4 regions of the Shewanella sp. H8 genome follow, and region 2 is predicted to be linked to each of the others. Evidence: predicted binding sites of a transcription regulator. Region 2 holds the regulator's gene; each other region holds the start of a gene.
What was found. The regulator sigma-54, encoded in region 2, starts transcription at its own class of promoters, with help from an activator protein. The targets are predictions, from matches to a motif close to GTTGGCACGNNNNTNGNNT.

Region 1: the regulator sigma-54 is predicted to act here: its motif matches at 2,691-2,709, upstream of ABIS04_RS05155 (YggN family protein).
Region 3: the regulator sigma-54 is predicted to act here: its motif matches at 3,330-3,348, upstream of ABIS04_RS18810 (DUF1328 domain-containing protein).
Region 4: the regulator sigma-54 is predicted to act here: its motif matches at 2,807-2,825, upstream of ABIS04_RS15630 (P-II family nitrogen regulator).

The regions. Positions count from the first base shown of each region.
Region 1 is NZ_CP157213.1:1,168,462-1,174,380, forward strand. It holds gene mutY (A/G-specific adenine glycosylase) at 1-290, opposite strand, end outside; gene trmB (tRNA (guanosine(46)-N7)-methyltransferase TrmB) at 540-1,256, shown strand; gene ABIS04_RS05145 (YggL family protein) at 1,292-1,618, shown strand; gene glsB (glutaminase B) at 1,625-2,539, shown strand; gene ABIS04_RS05155 (YggN family protein) at 2,767-3,579, shown strand; gene ABIS04_RS05160 (LysR family transcriptional regulator) at 3,998-4,939, shown strand; gene ABIS04_RS05165 (DUF885 domain-containing protein) at 5,385-5,919, opposite strand, start outside.
Region 2 is NZ_CP157213.1:3,812,820-3,818,738, reverse strand. It holds gene mgtE (magnesium transporter) at 1-450, opposite strand, end outside; gene ABIS04_RS16645 (HPr family phosphocarrier protein) at 949-1,224, opposite strand; gene rapZ (RNase adapter RapZ) at 1,245-2,108, opposite strand; gene ptsN (PTS IIA-like nitrogen regulatory protein PtsN) at 2,105-2,548, opposite strand; partial or broken gene hpf (ribosome hibernation-promoting factor, HPF/YfiA family) at 2,551-2,805, opposite strand; gene ABIS04_RS16625 (RNA polymerase factor sigma-54) at 2,802-4,286, opposite strand; gene lptB (LPS export ABC transporter ATP-binding protein) at 4,429-5,160, opposite strand; gene lptA (lipopolysaccharide transport periplasmic protein LptA) at 5,157-5,738, opposite strand; gene lptC (LPS export ABC transporter periplasmic protein LptC) at 5,725-5,919, opposite strand, start outside.
Region 3 is NZ_CP157213.1:4,304,165-4,310,083, forward strand. It holds gene ABIS04_RS18790 (hypothetical protein) at 1-21, opposite strand, end outside; gene ABIS04_RS18795 (hypothetical protein) at 97-435, shown strand; gene ABIS04_RS18800 (diacylglycerol kinase family protein) at 987-2,630, opposite strand; gene ABIS04_RS18805 (hypothetical protein) at 2,698-2,892, opposite strand; gene ABIS04_RS18810 (DUF1328 domain-containing protein) at 3,034-3,207, opposite strand; gene arsJ (organoarsenical effux MFS transporter ArsJ) at 3,599-4,810, opposite strand; gene ABIS04_RS18820 (ArsJ-associated glyceraldehyde-3-phosphate dehydrogenase) at 4,817-5,827, opposite strand; gene ABIS04_RS18825 (metalloregulator ArsR/SmtB family transcription factor) at 5,899-5,919, opposite strand, start outside.
Region 4 is NZ_CP157213.1:3,622,120-3,628,038, forward strand. It holds gene ABIS04_RS15615 (hypothetical protein) at 1-513, opposite strand, end outside; gene ABIS04_RS15620 (hypothetical protein) at 713-1,066, opposite strand; gene ABIS04_RS15625 (ammonium transporter) at 1,152-2,402, opposite strand; gene ABIS04_RS15630 (P-II family nitrogen regulator) at 2,412-2,750, opposite strand; gene nrfA (ammonia-forming nitrite reductase cytochrome c552 subunit) at 3,084-4,475, opposite strand; gene narQ (nitrate/nitrite two-component system sensor histidine kinase NarQ) at 4,758-5,919, shown strand, end outside.

The DNA.
Region 1 (5,919 bases), 1.8 Mb from region 2:
ATATGTTGGGCTGCTTTGTGTAAGTTGCGTGCTCTGGCGTAATAACCTAAGCCTGTCCACAAATGCAGCACCTCATCTTGATGAGCATTAGCAAGATCGACAACGCTAGGGAAACGAGCCATAAATTTTTCATAGTATGGAATAACCGTCGCAACTTGAGTTTGTTGGAGCATGATCTCCGATACCCAAACACGATATGGTGTTTTATTGATCTGCCAAGGCAGGGATTTACGACCATTTAGGTCATACCAAGCGATAATGCGCTCAGAAAATGGAGTCATATTTTTCATGGTCGCAGTGTATCCATAGCCATTTTATTACACAAGTAACCGCACTACTTTAAATTTATGTTTTGGCTAAATTAGCGTAAACATGTGCAATGAGTTTAGGTATAATGCGCCACTGAACTTTAATAAATGATCTATTACAGATAGCAATTGCGTATTGTGCTGATAAAGCTAGGTATCCTAGCGCTTAGATACATAAATATTTAGATTTAGTACCACAGCATAAGCAAATACGCAGACAATGAGGCAATAATGAGCGACGTTACCACAGCTGAATTTAACGAAGACGGTAAGTACATTCGTAAAATCAGAAGTTTTGTTCTACGCGAAGGTCGATTAACGAAAGGCCAATCTCAGGCTATTGAAGCTTATTGGCCAACAATGGGCCTTGATTACACTCCACAACCGTTGGATTTGGTCCAAGTGTTTGGTCGCGATGCTGATACCGTTTTGGAAATTGGTTTTGGTATGGGCGCATCATTAGTACAAATGGCCCAAGCAGCTCCAGAGCAAAACTTTATTGGCATCGAAGTTCATAAGCCTGGTATTGGTTCGTGTCTTGCGGATGCTGGTGAAGCTAACGTCACTAATTTACGAATATATCATCACGATGCAATGGAAGTGTTAGAACACAGTATTGCTGATGGCTCTCTTGCGCGAGTGCAATTATTTTTCCCTGATCCATGGCACAAAAAACGTCATCATAAACGCCGGATTGTACAAGCTGAGTTTGTACAGCTCATCCGTCGTAAGCTTAAGATCGGTGGCGTGTTTCACATGGCGACTGATTGGGAAAATTACAGTGAGCATATGTTAGACATAATGAATGCTGCAGAAGGTTATAAAAATCAATCTACAACTGGTACAGTTGTCGAACGTCCAGAGCATCGTCCGCTAACAAAGTTTGAAGCTAGAGGCCACCGACTCGGTCATGGCGTATGGGATATCATGTTTGAGCGTATCGCTTAATCACAACTACACTTTCAACAATTGGAGAATACACCATGGCGCAAAATCGCAGCCGTCGTTTACGTAAAAAATTACGAGTAGATGAGTTTCAAGAACTCGGTTTTGAAATAAACTGGACTTTTGATGAGTCTGTTTCTGAGCAAGATATTGATAATTTGGTTGATCAGTTCCTTATTGAAGTCATCGAACCTCGTGACTTAGGTTTCCACGGTGGTGGACATAAGCAATGGGAAGGCATTATTGCGACCCAAACTATTGGTAAATGTACTGAAGAAGATACAGCTGCAGTTAATGCATTTTGGAAAGACAAGCCAGTATCAGACCTAGAAGTCAGCGAGTTGTTCGATATTTGGTGGGGTTAAGCCAAATTGCCTGAGCAATTATTACTTCAACAAGCGGTCGATAAAGTAAGATCGTTATTGGGTAAAGGCAAGGTAGCAGGATATATTCCTGCTCTTGCCTGTGTTGACCCCAATAAAATTGGCATTGCAGTTACCACCATCGACGGAAACACAATTGGTGCTGGCGATTACCTCGAACCCTTTTCCATTCAAAGTATCTCTAAAGTTTTTAGCCTGACTCAGGCACTTAATTTATACACAGAAGATGAAATTTGGAGTCGTGTGGGTAAAGAACCCTCAGGGCATTCATTTAACTCGCTTGTACAGGTTGAATTAGAACGTGGTAAACCTCGTAACCCTTTTATTAATGCTGGCGCGCTGGTCATTGCCGACTTGTTGCAAGCCCGTTTAGGGGCGCCTAAGCATCGTATGCTTGAGGTGGTACGTCAATTGAGCCAGAACGCGACATTATCCTACGATAAAGTGGTGGCGGATTCTGAGTTCCAGTTCAGCGCACGCAATGCATCTATTGCCTATTTAATGAAATCATTTGGTAATTTTGACGGCGACGTTAATACCGTGCTTAAAAGTTACTTTCATTATTGTGCCTTAAGAATGAATTGCGCTGATTTGTCCCGTGCGATGTTCTATTTGGCCAATCGGGGTAAAACGCTGGATGGCGACAGCTTAGTTTCTCCGGTACAAACTAGGCAACTCAATGCGTTACTAGCGACATCCGGTTTATATGATGGCGCCGGCGAGTTTGCATATCGAGTAGGTATGCCGGGTAAAAGTGGTGTTGGAGGCGGTATTATTGCCGTTATCCCTGGCGATATGTCTATTTGCGTCTGGTCTCCAGAGCTCGATAATAATGGCAACTCATTAGCGGGCACGGCAATGCTAGAACATTTAAGCCAACAGTTAGGTCGTTCCATTTTTTGATTAACACTCGCTAAATTAATTCTTATTGAGATTCGTAAAATAGACTACTTTTTGGTTTGTTTTACGAATACACTTCCGCAATTGTTCATCCTTCAGCTTAATAACAAACTCCTTATTAACTTTATTGTATAAAAATCATTACTTTACCATTGTTGGCATAACTTGTGCTTTATAACACTCATACCTGACTTACTTATAGATACTCGTATAACAAAAGGATTTTTATCATGACCAAGCAAAAATTGATTTGTGGTTTAGCATTAACCAGCATGCTGTTTACCGCGGGAACGCTGACCCCAGCCATGGCAAAAATGTCAATTAATGATGAAAAGTGCAATGTTACATTGAACTATGACGTTACCGTTGAACCAACAAATTTACAGATTAGCGATAACGGAACTGAGAAATATCGCGTTGAATTGGGTCAGTTGTATGTCGATGGTAAAAAGGTCACATTAAATGATAAACAACAGTTGTTATTAACTCAGTATTCTGACGAACTGTCTCGCCAATTACCTGACGTAATTGATTTGGTGGCCGATGTGGTATCTATGGCATCTCAAGCCGTTAATATGGCGTTAACACCCATATTTGGTGATGCTACAGGTAGCCAAATTGATAAGTTAACCAGCGGCATTCAAAAACGCATCGATACTATGGCTTATCAGCAAGGTGATAAATTTTATTTAGGTTCAACAGATTCTTCAATTGAACATGCATTTAATGAAGAGTTTGAGCAAGAAATAGAACAAATGGTGACGAACTCAATGGGTTCATTAATGATGACATTAGGCAGCCAGATCATGTCTTCTGAAGGAGGTTCATTTGAAGAGAAAATGAATGCGTTTTCAGTAAAAATGGACAATGTCGGTAAAGATATCGAGCAACAACTAGAGTCACAATCACAAGGGCTGGAGCTACGTGCTAATAAGATTTGTGATAATTTTGAAGGATTACTAGTGTTAGAGAACCAAGTGCGTCAAGCCATCCCTGAACTTGCTCCTTACACCTTAGCTAAGTTAGGCGATTTAAAAGAGTAAGTGTATTTGTTGTGTAAAACCGTCCTTCCTGGACACCCACCTTTCCCCAGTGCTTTTTTAAAGACACTGGGGCTTTTTTTTAGACTTAATTTAGCCATTTCGCCGCTATAGCTAGTGTAGCTTTGTTCTGATAAAAAAATTGTCTATCATAAATATAGAACCATATAGGCTTTATTTGTTATACTCATAAAAACTATAACAATATTACTCCCTACTTTAGATGTGGTTATATTTCGGAATAGTCATTTGTTTGCACTAGTTTGTAAGATTGGTTGGTTTTGGTGTTTATTTCGCTTCAATCATCACAATCACTGAATGCTGATATTGATACTGATTTTTAGCAAGGTATAGTTATTAGCAGTGACAAACAGATATCTGAAATTTTTATTAATGTCGTAACCAGCTTAAGGCGACTTTCATGTTAGAACTGTTAGAACCTATCGCAATTTTTACCCATGTTGCTCGTGCCGGAAGTTTTAGTGCTGCAGCCAGACGTCTTGGCATTTCTAAATCTAAAGTGAGTACTCAAGTTGCAGATCTTGAACATAAACTTGGTGTTCAACTTATTCAACGTACTACTCGGAGTTTAAGTCTTACTGAAGCCGGTAATTTATTGTACTTGCAAGGTGAAGAATTACTTCGAGATGCAGAACAAGCAGTATCGAGTGTTCACAACTTAAATGATGCTACCCGTGGTGTGTTAAAAGTCGGGATATCGCAATCCTTTGGCACTATGCATATTATTCCCGCTTTACCGGCGTTTATGGCAAGACATCCAGATCTTGAACTACAAGTCAGTTTGCTTGATCACAAAGTCGATGTTGTTAGCGAAGGCTTAGATTTGTTGTTAACCATGTCAGAGCAATTGCCGCTTGGTATGGTGGCAAGACCGTTAATGAAATGCAATTTCTTACTAGTGGCATCGCCGGGTTATATTGCCCAACATGGTAATATTAGCCGCCCAGAGCAATTAGTTGAACACAATTGTTTGGTGTATCAAGGCGAGTGGCATGAGCACAGTATGTGGCAATTTAAGAAGGGTGAAGACTATTGCGAAATTGGTGTTTCAGGCAATTTCCGTGTCGATAATGCACCAGCGTTAAAATCGGCTGCTGTGAGCGGTTTAGGCATTGTATATTTAGCCAGTTATTTACTGGAAGATGAAATTGCCCAAGGGACATTGGTGCCAATGTTGCCCGATTGGCAGTTGACTCATAATCTTCCATTACAAGCCGTGTATCCTCGCCGCAAACATTTGGCTCCCAAAGTCAGTGCGTTTATTGATTTCATTAAAACGCATATTGGTAGCCCACCATATTGGGATGCAAAGTTCGAGCATTTGTATAAGCTTCGTAAGTAAAAGTGAAAACATTGTTCTTATTTTGAAATAAAGCCACAACATAGGTTGTGGCTTTATTTTTAATTGATTTAAATCAAAGTCTTACCCTGCTTTGGTATCGGTTAGGTGTAACGGTAATAATCAAGCAGTTAGTGATTTATATTTGTTAAATAGTTGAAGTTTGTTCTGATATCAATACAATAGTTAGGAGTTGATTCAAAATGATTTGACCATACGTTTGTTTGAGAAATGACCCCTTTTTAGACAAGCGTACAAATCTGCAAGGTAGCAATTTTTGGATCCGAGTTGGCTATGGTTTTCGAACTAAAATAATGCCAACCTTAAAACCATCACCCTAGTTTATTTGGTTTACCCCAGACTTTGTTCTGGGGTTATTTTTTTGTGGGAGTTGATAACGTAAAACGGCAACCTAAGGTTGCCGTTTTACGTTAATGCAGATGCTAGCTTACAGCGACTGAACTTGTTTAATCCACTTGTTTACTTGTTCTTCAAGAACATCTAATGGCAATGGACCATTTTTAAGGATTATGGTGTGAAACTCGCGAATATCAAACTTGGCTCCTAGCGTCTTCTTAGCCTGTTCACGTAGCTGAAGTATTTTAATCATTCCTACTTTATACGCTGTTGCTTGTGATGGCATAACAATATGACGTTCGACCATTTTTATCGCATCAGACTCAGCGTTTGGAGTATTCTCAACGTAATAAGCGATTGCTTGTTCCCGTGTCCACTTTTTAGCATGTATCCCAGTATCAACCACTAAACGGCATGCGCGCCATAGTTCCATTGATAAACGGCCAAAGTCAGAGTAAGGATCGGCATACATGCCCATTTCCTTAGGGAAATATTCTGAGTAAAGTCCCCAACCTTCAATATACGCAGTATAACCGCCAAATTTACGGAATTTAGGGATGCCTTGTAGCTCTTGCGCAATGGCAATTTGCATGTGATGCCCAGGGATCCCCTCATGGTAAGCCAGC
Region 2 (5,919 bases):
CGTGACGGTATCGGTATTCATGATACTGCCAGCGGTATCTTCAGGGTAACGCAGTGCTTGTTCAACTCGATCTCGGTCTTGGCTTTTCATCGACTTGAGTACTTTTTTGTAAACTGTGTCAGGTAAGCTACGAAGAATATAGGCGAGATCGTCGGTGTCCATGCCGATTGTGGCTTGAGCAAGCTTTTCTGGAGTCATGTTGCTAATAAGTGAATCCTTTAGCTCTTCACCTAATTCGTCTAGAATTTCGCCTGTATGTTGCTGGTCAATTAATTGCCATAGCACTTGTCTATTTTTTGGCGGAGATGATTCAAGAATAAGGGCGACATCATTAGGCGACATGGTATGTAACATGTTGCGAGCGTGGACAAACATACCGCTGTCGAGTGCTTGGGCAAGTTGATTGAGGCGTTGTTCGGTAATTTCATTGTCTAGGTACTCTTTACCCATATATCTACTTCCTATTCATTACACCGCAATCATTTGCTTCTCAGATTTTTCTGGCTCAAGGTTATTAGTTACAAAGTTGAAACCTATGCAATTAAAAATGAAATATCTGAAGGTTTCTGTTGGGCGAGTTTCTATATCGCCGTATTATTTAATTAAACAATAGAGGTGTGCTTTCCGGATATCAAGCAACACCGGAGGTTACTATAACGGGTATATTTTCGTCATCTTAAGCGTTAAATATTCACAGAGTAAAACAATACTTAATGTGATGGTATTGACTACTTGAGGTAAACATAAAGGCTATTCTTGTGAGGTGAATATGTAAATAATATTGTTGTGGCTATTGCGTTAGTATGAGGCTGAGGAGTTCAAGGCGCAACATCTAATATAGGCATATGGTTTGTGAGCATTAGAGAATAGAAGCTAGTGTTACTGACATATTTAGCGCTAATCTTACATTTTGCGACTCTCTATTGCCGAGCTGCTAAGCGTACAAATTTAGCAACATTCATCAAATTTGGCATTAATGAGATCGCACACTGCGCTTAGGGCCGCTTCTGCATCTGGTCCTTCAGCTGTCACTGTGATCATTTTTCCAATTCCACTTTCGAGCATTAACAACCCTAGGACACTTGCTGCACTGGCACTTTTTTCATCTTGAATTAAGGTTATATTGGCATCAAAATCAGCGACTAGAATGGCTAACTTTGTCGCTGCGCGGGCGTGTAAACCTAATTTGTTTGAAATACTAACTTGGCGTTCAAGTTTGATCATTGATTCGATCCTATTTTCACTTAGCTGTTACTGCCATTTAAATCCAATTCTCTGTGGCGAACATTCACTGTATGTTTACTGCCTTGTCTAAATCGTTTTGCCAATTGATCGACAATATACACTGAGCGATGTTGACCACCAGTACAGCCAATGGCGATAGTAAGGTAGCTGCGATTGTTACGTTCTAGGTGAGGCATCCAAGTTTCGAATAGGTTTTCAATTTGCCAGATAAACTTATTAACTAATGGCTGGCGCCCTAAAAACTCTTGTACAGGTTCGTCTAAACCAGTAAATGGACGCAGCTCTATTTCCCAGTGTGGGTTGGGCAAAAAGCGTACATCAAACATAAAGTCCGCTTCTGTCGGCATTCCGTGTTTAAAGCCAAAAGATTCAAAGTTAATCACTAACTCTTTATCAACACTGCCTAATAATATTTGCCTAACCTGGTCACTTAATTCGTAAATATTCAGTGCTGATGTATCAATATAATGGTCAACAATTTTTGCGATTGGTTCAAGTAAGCGTCCTTCTAGTTTGATCGCTTCTTGCAGTGAAATATGATTTTTAGATAGCGGATGTAATCGACGAGTTTCACTATAACGTTTGAGTAGAACTTTATCATTGGAGTTTAAAAAGAAGCTGATAATTTCAGTGTCGTGCTCAAGCAGGGCTAATTGATTTTGAAGCACTTTACTTTGCTCATCAATGTTGCGTACATCAACACTGATTGCCACTAAATCATTACTACCTTTGAGCTGTGCTAATAATGTGCCAATAAGAGCTAAAGGCAAATTATCAACACAATAATATCCTAGGTCTTCCAATACTCTTAAGGCTACTGATTTTCCTGAGCCTGAACGTCCTGATACTATGACAAGTTTCATGCAGTGATAACCTGATAAAGTTCTGTTGAGTCGTGAGTTTTACGAAGCTGTTTCAATATTTGCTTGTCACTTAGTTTTTGGGCCATGTTCGATAACGTGCTTAAGTGTTCTTGGCACTGATCTGCCGGCACTAATAAAGCAAATAACAGATCAACTGGTTGGTTATCGATTGCATCAAAGGCAATGGGTTCTTCACACTTAATAAATATGGCAATGGGCTGATCGATAGACGTCAATCGACCATGAGGTATCGCGATGCCATTTCCTATACCTGTGCTACCCACTTTCTCTCTCGCTAAAAGGCTTTCAAAAACCTCTTGCGAAGATAGGGGTGGGTACTGGGCAGCGACTAAGTTGCTGATGAGTTCCAGTACTTTTTTCTTACTGCCCGGGGTGGCACAGGTAGTGCACTCCGGTCGCAGAATGGTACAAAGTTCCATCGTTAGTGTTGTGTATACTTCTGTTGGTGTTTAATTACCTGACGGTTGAGCTTATCGATCAGGGCGTCTATTGCAGTATACATATCAGTACATTCTGACATGGCAAACATCACTATGCCATCTGTGATTTTACTGGCTTTTGATCTTTGTTGTAACTTTTATACATTGAGCGCAACGTTTGCATTATGGCTCTGATCGGAGTGTCGTTCAAGCTTTGAAAATTTATCATGAATATATTCCGTTGCCTTGTAGGTTATAAACTCTTACGTTGGTTAGACGGTGGAATCATCATTGCTTCACGATATTTTGCAATGGTACGACGAGCAACGTTTATGCCCTGTTCAGCCAGAAGTTGGGCCATTTTACTGTCACTCAGCGGTTTTTGCTGGTTTTCTGCAGCAACTAATTTTTTGATAAAAGCACGAATTGCAGTAGATGAACATTCACCGCCATCGTCAGTGCTGACATGGCTAGAGAAGAAGTATTTTAGTTCAAACAGTCCTCGTGGGGTGTGCATGTATTTTTGGGTAGTCACCCGTGAAATGGTTGATTCATGCATTTCTACAGCTTCAGCGATATCATTTAATACCATTGGTTTCATGGCTTCTTCGCCATATTCAAAGAAACCTTGTTGAAATTGTACAATGCAATTGGCCACTTTGAGTAATGTGTCGTTACGGCTTTCAATACTTTTAATAAACCATTTAGCTTCTTGCAAGTGGCCTCGAATAAATTGACTATCCGACGGATTTTTACTGCTTCGCGCCATGGCGGCGTATTGTTGATTAACGCCAATTTTTGGCATGTTGTCAGGATTTAACTCTACAACCCATCGGCCATTTTTCTTTAGTACCGTAACATCGGGTATGACGTATTCGTCATCTACGGCAGTAATTAATAAACCTGGACGAGGATTAAGTGACTGGATTAGGGTGATAGCGTCACGCAACTCGTTTTCTTTTAGCTTTGTTTTACGCATTAACAATCTAAAATCACGCCCGGCAATTAAATCTAAATAGTCTTTAATCAGCAGACGAGCATTATCAATATGGGGGGTTGTGTTGGCATATTGCGCTAATTGGATGAATAAGCACTCGCTTAAATCTCTAGCCGCTACACCAACAGGATCAAAGTGTTGAATGCGCTTTAATACGGCTTCAACTTCATCTAGTTCAACGGTTTCATCGCCCATTGCTTCGAGAATATCTTCGGTACTTTGGGTTAAATAACCTTGTTCATCAACAGCATCAATGATAGCGGTGGCAATTGCTAAATCGGTCTCAGAAAAGGGAGTAAGATTTTTTTGCCATTCTAAATGCTCATACAGACCTTCGGTGGTTTCACCTTGGAATGGCATGTCATCGTCGCGCATGCTCGCACTGCCTGAACCTGACATTGGGGAGGCGGTATACACTTCGTCCCATGTCGTATCCATGGCTAGATCATCCATGGTTTCTTTGGTTATAGACTCTGCAGTGTCAACTGTAGAGGTGTCTTTTTCTTTATTAACGCTGCTGTTGTCACTAAAGTCGGTATCAGCTTGGTCTCGATTTTCTTTTGCGGAGTTTTTTGCTTCTGAAAACTCATCTTCTATTTCAAGCAATGGGTTTGAATCCAATGCTTGTTGGATTTCTTGCTGTAGCTCCAATGACGATAATTGCAGTAAGCGAATAGCCTGCTGCAATTGTGGGGTCATGGTTAAGTGTTGACCCATTTTTAGTTGGAGTGACGCTTTCATTTACCGCTTATCCCTAGATGATTTCCATAAAAATGACAATCTAAAATACTGTATTGATTGTTACATACATCAATGACATTTAACGTTATTTAGTTAACGTTCAACAAAACGAGTTAGATAGTTTAAAAGACCCGTAACTTAACTATAGCTTGAATTGTTCACCTAAGTACACAGCTCGAACTTGTTGATTGCTCAATACTTCATCAGGTGTACCTTCAGCAATTAAATTACCTTGGCTAACAATATAGGCCCGCTCGCAAACATCTAACGTTTCACGAACATTATGGTCGGTAATTAATACCCCTAAACCGCGACTTTTCAGTTGTTGGATAATTTTTTTAATATCAATAACTGAAATAGGATCAACACCAGCAAAGGGTTCATCGAGTAAAATAAATTTTGGATTAGCAGCTAATGCGCGTGCAATCTCAACGCGACGACGTTCTCCACCCGACAACGACATGCCTTGATTATCGCGAATGTGGGTAATGTGGAATTCTTCTAGCAAATGCTCAAGTTGTTCAATTCGTTGGTCGTTGTTGAGCTCTTTGCGAGTTTGCAACACGGCCATAATATTGTCGTGTACAGTGAGCTTACGAAAAATGCTGGCTTCTTGCGGTAAATAACCAATACCTTTACGGGCTCGAAGATGCATTGGATCGGCGGTGAGATCGTCATTATCAATTAAGATCCGACCTTTATCGCTTTTTACTAAGCCGACAACCATATAAAATGTGGTTGTTTTACCCGCCCCATTAGGGCCTAAAAGACCCACTATCTGGCCAGTTTTAACCGTTAAACTAACATCTTTAACAACTTGACGAGCTTTATAGCTTTTAGCTAAATTTTCAGCGGTTAAGGTTATTTGGGTCATTGTTTGTTCTGCTTGTTAACAGGGATTTCAGGGAGTTTTTGCTTCGGCGCGGTTTCATCTTGGAAGTTTTCAGGTTGAATAATCGTGATGACCCGATCTTGTCCCTTACCTGTACTTTCAGCTATCAACTCTTGTGCATTGATATTGTACTTAATTTTGTTACCAGTAACTTGGCTTCCTGATTGCTCAAGCTTGGCATTGCCTATTAATGTGAGCGTGGTGCTGGCAAGATCATAAGTAATTTCGTCGGCACTGGCGGTACCTATTTGGCCGTCATCTAATTCTTGTGAAAACGTTGCCGGCGAACCAGTGGCGATAAGTCTTTTACTGGTGCTGTTTTCGGGGGTAAATGCCCGCAGCTGATCAGCATTGATATTAATCGAGCCTTGAACAATGGTAACCGGGCCATTAAAGACAATTTGATTGTTTTTAATGTCGGCAGACTGGCTTACTGCGGCAATTTTTAACTCCTGCATAAGATCACCTTGTTTAGCCATGGCAGGCAAACTCAGTAGGCAAAGTATGCTACTTAATAACATAACATTGGCGCGAGTGTGGAGACGATTAATGTGGCTCATATTTCCCTTCTACCTGGCTGAGTAGCGATAATTTTTGCGAATTCAAGTCTGCATGTAGGCCTAAGCCTTGAATAATAAACCCTTTTCCTTTGATATACACCATCTCCTGCGAGGTACCTATCATAGTGGTTAAATCCACAGTAATGGCTTGGGTGCTCAGTGATTGTAGGGGTTCTTCTAT
Region 3 (5,919 bases), 490 kb from region 2:
AGACATTGAATTTTTAGACATGATATTTCCTTTTTTTAAGTTAAATTTATTGTCCCCGCTGGGACATTCACAAAGTAACAAAGGCGTTAGGGACAAATGGGGACAGTTGAATTACAAAATGAGATAAAACGCATTTTAGCTAAATTAAAATGGTCTCAAAAAAGGCTTGGTCGCGAGTTTTATATTGCTAAGCACGATTATGACGATGATGATGAGATTAGACAGTATGAAGAAAAAGTTAAAAAAGACCTTATGAGAAAAACTACTAAACCAGAATTGCTAAATTCGTACTTGGAAGTAATCTCTCAGCATAATGAATTTCAAAACTTAAATATTGTGATCCCATCATACTGTAAAAGTGGTATTTTAAGTGACGAAATGGAGCTTGGTATGAGCAATATATCAAAATTAATTAGTAAAATAGTGCCAGAGTAAACGACTTATAACAAGAGACTATGGCGTCAATAGTTAATTTTATACTTTTGGCGCGTCCCATAAAACGCCATCTCTTAATGTAGTGGCATAGTGGGTTTGGTCACTCAACTAGAGGTTTTGCAAAACCTGAAGTAATTCTTTAAATACTAATTTAGCGAAACCACTGACTCATTTCTGTCCAAAAACGAGTTGGTCTTAGCTTTTAAATGCCCAAATTCAACTCTGAACTTGAGGCCGTTGAAGAAAATGACGTGAGCTGGCCATGGACGGCCAGCTAGCTTTAGAGGGGAAGGGACGCCCCATCTGAAGCGTTAGCATTTTCGAATAAGGCCGAAGAACACTCGGACGAAGTTAAAAGCTCGATAATTTTCCGTCGCAATCTTTTCGCTACTGTTGTTTGGTTAAAAAGCGAAAATGTTGCCGGAACGGCAGGGGTGATCCAAGAGGGGATTGCTGTTGATCCCCTTTTGGCCCGTGCAGGGTGGAACCTTGCGATCTTGATTCAAACGGAGTTTGAAAAATTGGTGTGGCCGTAGGCCATAAAATGAAAATTACCTCTGTGGAATCATCACAGACAACGACTTAGGTTTCACCTCAATACGCATATCATCAGCCTCAAACAACTCGCCATCAATCACGTACTTAAACTGAGTATCAGTTGTTAAATAGATTTTCTTCGCCTGCTGATGATGAATCGCACTATTTGCATCGTTTTGGTCTCGACTGCCTGTTAAGCCTGCAAACAATAACTCGGTCATGCTGAGCAATTGCTGCGGTGAAGTGTCACTTGCCTCAATCCAAGTGATATCGAGTAAACCATCATTAATAATCGGTTCGCCATTACCCTGAGCTAATACGCTGGAAAATGGCGCGGCATTGGCAACCACTAAACTGGTGGTATCGATAGTGTGGGTTTCACCATCATCGAGCTGTAAGCGTAGCGATAACGATTGATTTTCATCAATGGCTTCCCATAAACCATTTAAATACGCTAATTGGCCCATGTCGTTCTTGGTTTCGCGGTCGGCTTTTTGAATCATTTTATGCTCAAACCCTAACCCCACCAGCAGTAACATAATGGTGTCGTTACACACTGCGGTATCAATACGTTGGTGATGGCCTTGAATTAAAATATCTAACGCCTGCGACACGGGTATTAACTTACTCGTGGCACCAAATAAGGTGTGGCTTAACGCATTAGTGGTGCCCATTGGGATAATGCCTAAATAAATATCACTGTCGACCAACACCGAGGCGACCTCGTTAACCGTGCCATCGCCGCCACAGGCTATGACAATATCAGCACCTTTTGCTTTAGCTTGTTCGGCTAATTGCACCGCCGATTTATCTTTAGCGGTGTACAACACATTAAGCTGAAAATAGCGCGATAGGGTTTGTTTAATATTATCGGCTTCATCGTGCCATTTACCGCCGCCTGATACAGGATTAACAATTAACCAGGCTTGTTTATGGATATTAATTTGCTGCTTTTGATGCATTTTTTCAACGCCAGCTAACTGCCACTTGTTCAAGCGTGCCGTTTGACGAATATCATTAATACTTTTGAGCACTTCGGTAAACTGACGGTTTTTATCGCGGCACACTAAATACGCGGCTAACACTAATACTGAGCGGCCTCGACCTAATGCACAATGTACTACCACATTATTACCTTTGCGAACCTGAGTATGTAACCAGTTTACGGCTTGATTTAATTGCGCCACGGTAGGCACGCTATGGTCTAACACCGGAATATTTAAATATTCGATATTTTCATCAACTAAGGTCCATTCAAGTGCATCAAACTCGGCGGTTACATCTAAAATAGCGCCAATATTTTCACGTTTTAGTTGCTCAACGTCGCTTGGAAATAACCGGCAAGCTAAATACAATTGCTTATCAATTTTTTGAATTGCCGGCACTTTATCGTGCTTTCGAGCCCACGCGTTATACACCTGACTGCCCATTAAAAACGGGATAAAACTCCAGCTGATATACCAGGGAATACTGCCGTCCTGGTTTTTACGAAAAATCCCTGCGCTATTAAACCAATACGCAGAGCTGACTAAACCTAAAGACAATGCCACCCAGCCAAACGCCACTTGCAGCACTACATTTGGTAATGCGATGCATAAACACAACGCAATAAAAGTACCAAGGGTGTAATAATATTTAATGTGGATTTGGGTTGGCATAATCGGTCCTCTTGGAGTAAATAACAAAAGCGGCACTCATGCCTAATGCATGAGTGCCGTTATATTATTAACAGTCTGAATCTTCGGCTTTCATGCCTTCTTTTACATCTTCACAAGCATCCTCAACTGCATTACCAGCATCTTGAATCATCTCATCGACCTTCTCACCAGCATTTTCGGCTTTGTTATCTGAACATGCTGATAAACCAGCAGTTAATAACACCATAAAACTTGCCATTGTGATTAATTTTAATAATTTCATATTTCATCTCCTTGATGATGGTAAAGACTTAATTGCTGGCAGATGCTTCTACTAGCTACATTAAGATATGCTTAATTAACAATTAAGCCATGTTTATTATTTAGATAGCTGTTGTTTGGATGCCTGCTATTTAAATGACTGCTATCGAGGTGATTTACCACGTAGCGCATTCGACACGAGCGAAATTAACAACAACACTACAAATATAAAGAAAATTATTTTAGCGATCCCCGCTGCCGCCCCTGCAATACCGCTAAAACCCAATAGACCTGCTATAACGGCTATTACTAAAAACATGATTGTCCAGCCCAACATAAAAACCTCCTTGGTATACGGTTTGTTTTAAATGTACTGAGTATACATAAACGATATCAGTACATGCGATGAACTCTGTATGTCTGTGTTTCATATACTTCTCATCGTTCGTATATTAACTAAAGCCAGCATCGTGCCAACTTTACAATATAAAAATAAGCAATTGATTTAAATGCTTTATTTATTTTACGGGCTTGGCGATGAAGGAATGAGATTAATGCTGCATGAGAAATTTTTACCGACAATTCGGTAAGAGTTTCAGGCCCAAAGCCTGATGGAGATAATAGGATGTAAAAAAGGGCTGCCCATTACGGCAACCTTATTTTTATCAAGATGATTTACTATTGAGTACTCGAAGGCGCAATGATAATTAACGTTATTTACAGCATCTTTATCTTGGCAATTTAAGTGATATCACCGCCGCTAAAGCGACAAATGCACTCGAGATCCACAAACAGGCTTCTAAACCATATTGTTGGTAGACCCAGCCCGACAATACCGTACCAATTAAGCGCCCTATAGCATTGGCCATATAATAAAAGCCTACATCGAGTGATACACCATCATGTCCGGCATAGCTGACAATAAGGTAGCTGTGCAGCGATGAATTAATCGCAAACACCGCCCCCAATAACATCAATCCAGCAATTAATGTCACATGAATATAAAAGTCAAAATGCAGCATTAATGCAATCGCTGCTGGAATAAGTAGTAAGTAAGTAGCCCATAAAAAGGCCGAGCGCCCTGTTGGCACTTTGCCTTGTTTTTTACCGGTAAAATACGGTGCAAAAGATTGCACTATGCCGTAACCAATCACCCAGCTGGCCATAAAGCCGCCGACCCACCAATGGTCCCATTGAAAGGTTACCGCTAAAAATACCGGCAATGCCACCACAAACCACACGTCGCGAGCACCAAACAAAAACATCCGCGCCGCCGATAGCATATTAATCGCCGGGCTTTTTGAGAACATATCAGTAAATTTAGGCTTGTTTTTGGCTTTACCTAAATCAGCTTTTAAGGTGAATAAACTCATCACCCATACAACTACTAACATAGCCGCCATGAGTATCACTGCGCCGCGAAACTCAAGTAACGTCAGTAATAAACCACCTAAAAAGAAACCCACCCCTTTTAAGGTGTTTTTAGAACCAGTGAGAATCGCCACCCATTGATACAACTTCCCCTGAGCATCACCAGGCACCAGCATTTTAATCGCGCTTTTGGCACTCATTTTATTGAGATCTTTGGCAATACCAGATAAGGCCTGCGCCGCCATAACATACATTACGGTAAGCATATCGGCTGGCACAGTTAACATGGCAAGCGCGACAATTTGTAGCCCAAGGCCGATGTTCATAGTGTTATTAAGGCCAAGCCTTGCGCCTAACCAGCCACCTACCAAGTTGGTCACTACGCCAAAAATTTCATAAAACAAAAACAACATGGCAATATTTAACGGACTGTAACCAAGCTGATGAAAATACAACACCACCAGCATACGAAGTGCGCCATCGGTTAAGGTGAACGCCCAATAATTACCGGTAATAATCAGGTATTGTTTAATCTGCGGCGGCAATGCGCTCAGTGATAACAGCCCCATGCTGGGTTATTCCTTATCTGCTAAACCAACTTTGCGGGCAAGCTCTGCGGTACGGTTAGCGTATCCCCACTCATTGTCATACCACACGTATAATTTCACTTGGGTGTCGTTGACTACCATGGTCGACAAGGCATCAATAATGCTTGAACGTGGATCAGTTTTATAATCAACAGACACTAATGGACGCTCTTCATAACCCATAATGTCTTTAAGCTCATTGTCAGCAGCTTGTTTAAGCAATTGATTCACTTCTGCTACTGTGGTGCCGCGAGCCACTTCAAACACACAATCGGTAATCGATGCATTGGCCAGTGGAACCCTAATCGCATGACCATTTAACTTGCCTTTAAGCTCTGGAAAAATGTGAGTAATGGCAGTAGCGGAACCGGTTGTTGTCGGGATTAAACTGATACCACATGCACGAGCACGGCGTAAATCAGCGTGCGGGGCATCCAGAATGGTTTGGGTATTGGTAATATCGTGAATAGTGGTCATCGAGCCATGCTTAATGCCGATTTTTTCGTGGATCACTTTTACCACTGGCGCTAAACAGTTGGTGGTACAAGACGCTGCGGTCACAATCGGATGAATGGCTTTATCATAAAGGTCATCATTTACGCCCATCACAATATTGAGCACGCCCTCTTCTTTCACTGGTGCAGTAACTACCACACGCTTAACACCTTGCTCTAAATAGGCTCGCAGTAAAGCTTTGGTTTTGATTTTACCCGACGCTTCAATCACCACATCGCATTGTGACCAATCGGTATCTTGAGTGGCTTTGTTTTGAGTACATGGAATGGCCTTACCGTTAATCACAATAGCATCGCCTTGATGAGTCGCCTCGTGATGCCAACGACCATGAACAGAATCAAAGGTCATTAAGTGCGCCAATGTTGCCGCGTCGCCTGCTGGATCGTTAATGTGTACAATTTCGACGTCGTCCCAATCGTACGCTGCGCGCATTGATAAACGTCCCATACGGCCAAAGCCATTAATTCCGATTTTAATTTTCATAATATTTCCCACTAAATTTAAAGTAAATTAAGCTGAACTAAACTAAATTTAAGCACCTAAGCATTGCAGAGTTAACGGCAAAAACTGACTTT
Region 4 (5,919 bases), 190 kb from region 2:
GGGCAAAAAGTCAATTAAAACCTCCGTTCCCCTGAACAATACAGTATGAGAATCTTCTGGCGGCAATAAGCTTAAATTAACGTGTCCGTTAACTAAATAAAAACCACCGCGGCGATCCCAAAAAGGTTCAACATCAATATCATACAATTCAACAGGTACATTTAGCACATCAGCTAATGAAGCCGATAAGACCACCAGAGACATACAATTTCCTTGACGATCCAGCATTGTTTCACTCGCTGTACGAGTATAATGATCGCGATATTCAAAACCACCATCTTGGGCACCAACATATTGGGCTAACCATTCATTAGCTAAGGTATTTTTGCTGCGGATGGAATTATCAGACTGAAACTGACGCTTAAAATTCGCTACAAAGGAGTCGGGTAAACGATAAATATCGTCGACATCAATCGTTAATACAGGTACAAAATAATCATCATAAAAAAGTGAATTAACGTTAACATTTTTGGACTGAGATGGGATTGACTGGCAAGCGCAAAGGAAGCACATTAAACTCAATAGAATGAAGAAACAAACATTAGGTTTATGTCTATTATCGCTAAGACTTAATGTCTCACAGGAGCGCTTTAATGGGTGACAAAGCAGCATAATTCAACCCTCAGATAGGAATAAGCTATCTAAAAGTTTAGTCAATAGCCTATCTTTCAGCCAATAAACCTAGATAAAAAAACAAGCTGTCATTAAAGTATTACTCTATTTTCGAGGGGTATTCTTCGTCATGAGGTAGATCAATTTGAATGAAAAGCTGCTGGCCATGATATTGATAAGGACGATAATTTAACTGTCCACAGTGATAATAAAGATAAGCTGTATTAACAGAAATACACCCAATTGGTAATGACCGTAAAATAGTTAATTGCTGTTGTTGGCGCAGTAGCGTTTGCCACTCATGTAGCTGTAACACTTCATCACGCACAGCAAAAGCATCAAATGGTTCAGATGATTTACGCACTACAACAGTGCCCGCTGCAACAATAGGACTAAAAGAAGAAGTAATAGCAACAATTGAACCAAGCAAACAAAATGTACTAAAGAAACTCATATCGCCCCCAATTTACGAATAATCTCCAAAAAAAACAGAACCCGAAGGTTCTGTTTAATACTGACTCAGTTAATGAAGTTAAAAATTAACCGGCATTATTACCACTAGAAAACTCAGGGTAAGCCTCTACACCACAGTCAGAAGCATCCATACCATTGTACTCTTCTTCTTCTGTTACACGGATACCCATGGTCATTTTTAATACAAACCATACTAATAACGATGCAGTGAATACCCAAATAAAGATAACTGCTGCACCATATAGTTGACTACCAAAACTAGCATCTGCATTCGATAGTGGAACCAACATCAATCCAAGGAAACCTGCAACACCGTGTACCGAAATAGCGCCTACTGGGTCATCTATTTTAACTCGGTCAAATGCAATGACAGAGAAGATAACCACGGCACCAGCAACTAAACCAATCACACCAGCCATTAACAATGAAGGTGATAATGGGTCAGCTGTAATGGCGACCAATCCAGCCAATGCCCCGTTTAAAATCATGGTCAAATCAGCTTTGCCCCATACCACTTTACATACAATAAGTGCTGAGATGGCACCAAATGCTGCAGCAGAGTTTGTGTTTACAAAGATTTTAGCCACTGCACTCGCATTTTCAGCATCTGACACTAACAATTGCGAACCACCGTTAAAGCCAAACCAACCCATCCATAAAATGAACATACCTAAGGTTGCCATCGGTAAATTAGAACCTGGAATAGGATGAATTTGACCGTTTTCACCATATTTACCTTTACGAGCACCAAGAAGCATTACGCCAGAGATTGCAGCTGCTGCACCGGCCATATGCACAATGCCACTACCAGCAAAATCTACAAAGCCTGCAGCAGAAAGGAATCCACCACCCCACGTCCAGTAGCCTTCAACAGGATAAATCACTGCCGTCATTACCACTGAAAAAACAAGGAAAGACCATAATCTCATTCGTTCAGCAACAGCACCTGATACAATCGACATCGCTGTAGCAACAAATACTACTTGGAAGAAAAAGTCTGATTCGAGCGCATGATCTGCACCATCAGCTTGACCACCGATTAACGAACCAAAAGAAGGAATAAATCCACCTTCAACATTGTCGACATACATAATGTTGTAACCGACTAATAAAAACATGACACACGCAATGGAGTATAAACACACATTTTTAGTTAAAATTTCAGTGGTGTTTTTTGAGCGGACTAATCCAGCTTCCAGCATGGCAAAACCAGCAGCCATCCACATGACTAACGCGCCAGAAATCAAGAAATAAAACGTATCTAATGCGAAACGTAATTCAGTTACCGTCAGGCCTAATTGAGTTAACTCTTCCATACCAGCCTCCTATAATGCTTCGTTATCAAGTTCACCCGTACGGATACGGATAACTTGTTCTAAACTAGTAACAAATATCTTGCCATCACCAATTTTACCGGTATGAGCGGCACTGGTAATCGCTTCAATAAGCATGTCTAAGTTTTCAGATTTTGTGGCAATTTCTAATTTTACTTTTGGTAGAAAGTCCACTTGATACTCTGCCCCACGATAAAGTTCTGTGTGACCTTTCTGACGTCCAAATCCTTTGACCTCAGTAACAGTCATACCTTCAATGCCCATGCCTGCAATAGCTTCACGGACATCATCCAATTTAAATGGCTTGATGATAGCGCTGACGAGTTTCATCTCGACCTCCAAAAGTGTGAAAAAATTAGTTGTTATTTATTTGTTGTAACGAGTTAATTCAATCATCAGGCCACTTTTCCAACAAGTTGTTATATATAGCTTTTATTTTATTTTATCTTTTATCCATTAATATAAAGGCACCAATCAAGTGCGTATAAGATCACCATCGCATTATTTTGGTGCAACGATAACCTCACCCATGAAACCGCTTTGTAATACCAACTTGTTAAGGATTTATTTATAACGCCCATAAAAAAACAGCCCTCAAATGAGGGCTGTTTGTTAGATTATTTCAGGTTTACACCTGAGGAGAGCGCTTATGCTAAGTACAACTTATTTGTAAGTCGCTTCACGCTTTTTAGCTTCTTCTTCCCACTGAGGAACCAGTGTTTTCTTAAACTCAGCTTTTTCAGCATTCATGGTTTTCATGTCCATGCCTAATGCTGCTTGCGCTTTTGCTTTAGTAGAAGTGTCAGGGTATGCAATCGGTTGCTTAACACCTTTAGCACCTAATAACTGAGCTAGTTTCACACGAGCATCAGCAGCTTTATCCACTGCAGTACCTAAAATACGTAGTACTTCAGCTGGAGCATGAGTTGATGCGCCATGAGATGCAGTCGCATAATCCCAACGCCATTGTGAATGACGAATATCCATTAAGATTGGCTTCATTTCAGCTTCAGTGGCACCAGCATCCCAAGCAGCTTTCGCTTCAAAGTGAGCTTTAACTAGTTGAGTTTCAACACGAGCTTTTAAATCTTGTGCTTTATGCTTGCTTTCTTCAACTTGCTTAACCATAAACTCTTTGCTTTGAGTGTGACAAGTTGCACATGTTTCTTCAAAGCGATCAAATGGGTTACCCACTTTATGATCTGTAAATTTGCGGCCTTTGTCATTAGTCACTTTAGGCATATGACAATCAACACAACTCACGTTATTTTGACCGTGAACACCCATTTTCCAAGTTTCATAACCAGGGTGCTGCGCTTTTAACATTGGAGTTTTAGACACTGCATGAGTCCAATCAGAAAACTCTATGCTGTCATAATACACTTCCATTTGCTCAACGGTGGTACCCATATCCCAAGGGAACTTAACAAAACCTTTACGGTCTTCAGTTTTCTCGAAATAGTATTCAACGTGACACTGACCACACACCATTGATTGCTTATCTTTACGAGAAGCTTTATCAAATGGTGTATTTAACGTATCCATTGCACGGTCAACATACGGACGTGATATACGTAATTTTGATGAACCTTTTTCATGACAATCGCCACAACCAAGTACATTGACAATTTCTGGACCGCCTTTAGCCCATTTGCCACTGAAATAGCCATCTTCACCTTGCTCTTCAATCACACGAGGAACATCAGGGCTTTTACAGCTCCAACATGCCATTGGCATTGGACCATCTGCAGCATTTTTTGGCGCGCCAGTACGTAATGAGTTAGTTACGTCAGTAATTGCATACATATGACCACGTGGTGCATTGTAATCTTTAGCAAAACCGTAACCTGCCCATAACACGACTAAACTAGGTACTTTTTCTAACATATCAACAACGTCTTTGCTTTCATCAGTGGCATGCCAGCTGTCATATTGCTTTGAAAATTTATCTTTATAAACCTCATTACGAGGTTCGGTTTTATCACTCGCCATAGCGCCTGCAGCCATAAATCCGGCTGCAATCACCGCACTCAGTGCAATTGATTTTACATTCATCTTCATCACCCTTTATCTCCGTGTTACATTATATTTAATTTAATAATCACGACATCTCCAAGATCAAATTTAGCTATTTAATCCTGCTTTAAATATACCCCTTATTAGGTATAGCGGCAAAAGTTTGCGCTAGATCAACATGTAAACAAGATGTAGCTCACAGTTTGATACAATTGTTAATGTTATCAACTAATACCTAATATAGAACACACTATTGGATAGTATACGAAACAGTACTTTCGACTTACCTTTAAGCACTCATTGATATAATAACGGGACCTTATGTTTACTCGTGGCAGCCTTACCTCCACCATTTTCAGTTTAATGCTCATTTTGATTTTATTATCATCAAGCTTAGCGGTATTTTCTATTGTTAATTTAAGCTTCAGTTTAGGAGATGCCAAAGGGATCAACGCCTCTGGGTCACTGCGGATGCAAAGTTATAGGCTATTGTTGTATACCAATGTAGGCGGAAATAATCCCAATAAAAAAATAATTGAATTTGAAAACACACTCAGCTCTGATGCCCTTACCCGTTCTCTCGCTTGGTATAGTCCCAAGGAGCTAAGTGACCAATACTTGTTAGTTATTGACAAGTGGAAAGTGATGAAATCCTATATAGAAGAAGGTAATACACAAGAGTATTCTAAATCGTTAACTGGTTTTGTCGACACCATTGATACCTTAGTATTAAAGATGGAACTATTTGCAGCCTTAAAACTAAAGCTATTGGTCATTGGGCAGATTATCGGGTTATCTATTTTACTGGTTATCGCTTTCTTTGCTGTGGTGTTTACACGCAAACGTGTTGTTAAACCATTACAGTTATTGATGGACAGTGCAGCCAAAATATCTAAAGGCAATTTCAAAGTCGAAATGCCTAAAACGGGTTATATAGAGCTAACCGAACTTGGAAATGCATTACAGAAAACGGCCGCTGAGTTAGCCAGTTTGTATGAAGATTTAGAAGACCAAGTCAACGAAAAAACCTTGGCATTAACCCGAGCTAATAACGAACTGAATTTTTTGTACGATAATTTAATCAGGTTACATGCCGATAAACTTGACTATAAAGCATTACAATCTGCGATTAATCAGCTGAAATATTATGAAGACTTAACTTACTTACGATTAGTCATTGAACATGATGATGGTTCTAAAGATGTTATTAAAGCAGAAGCTGGCTGGCCAGAAAACCACTCATTTGAATCAGTGCATTTCCCACTACAGTCGGAACAAAAACAGTTGGGTTATTTAGATGTAATATCAAATAAGCCATTAAATAATATCCTATTTAAAAACTTCGCCATGATGTTAACCCGTTCAATAACCATCCATAATGCAACAGAGCAACGCCAACAACTAGCTCTATTAGAAGAACGTTCGGTGATCGCTAGAGAATTACATGACTCTATTGGTCAATTATTATCCTTTTTAAAAATCC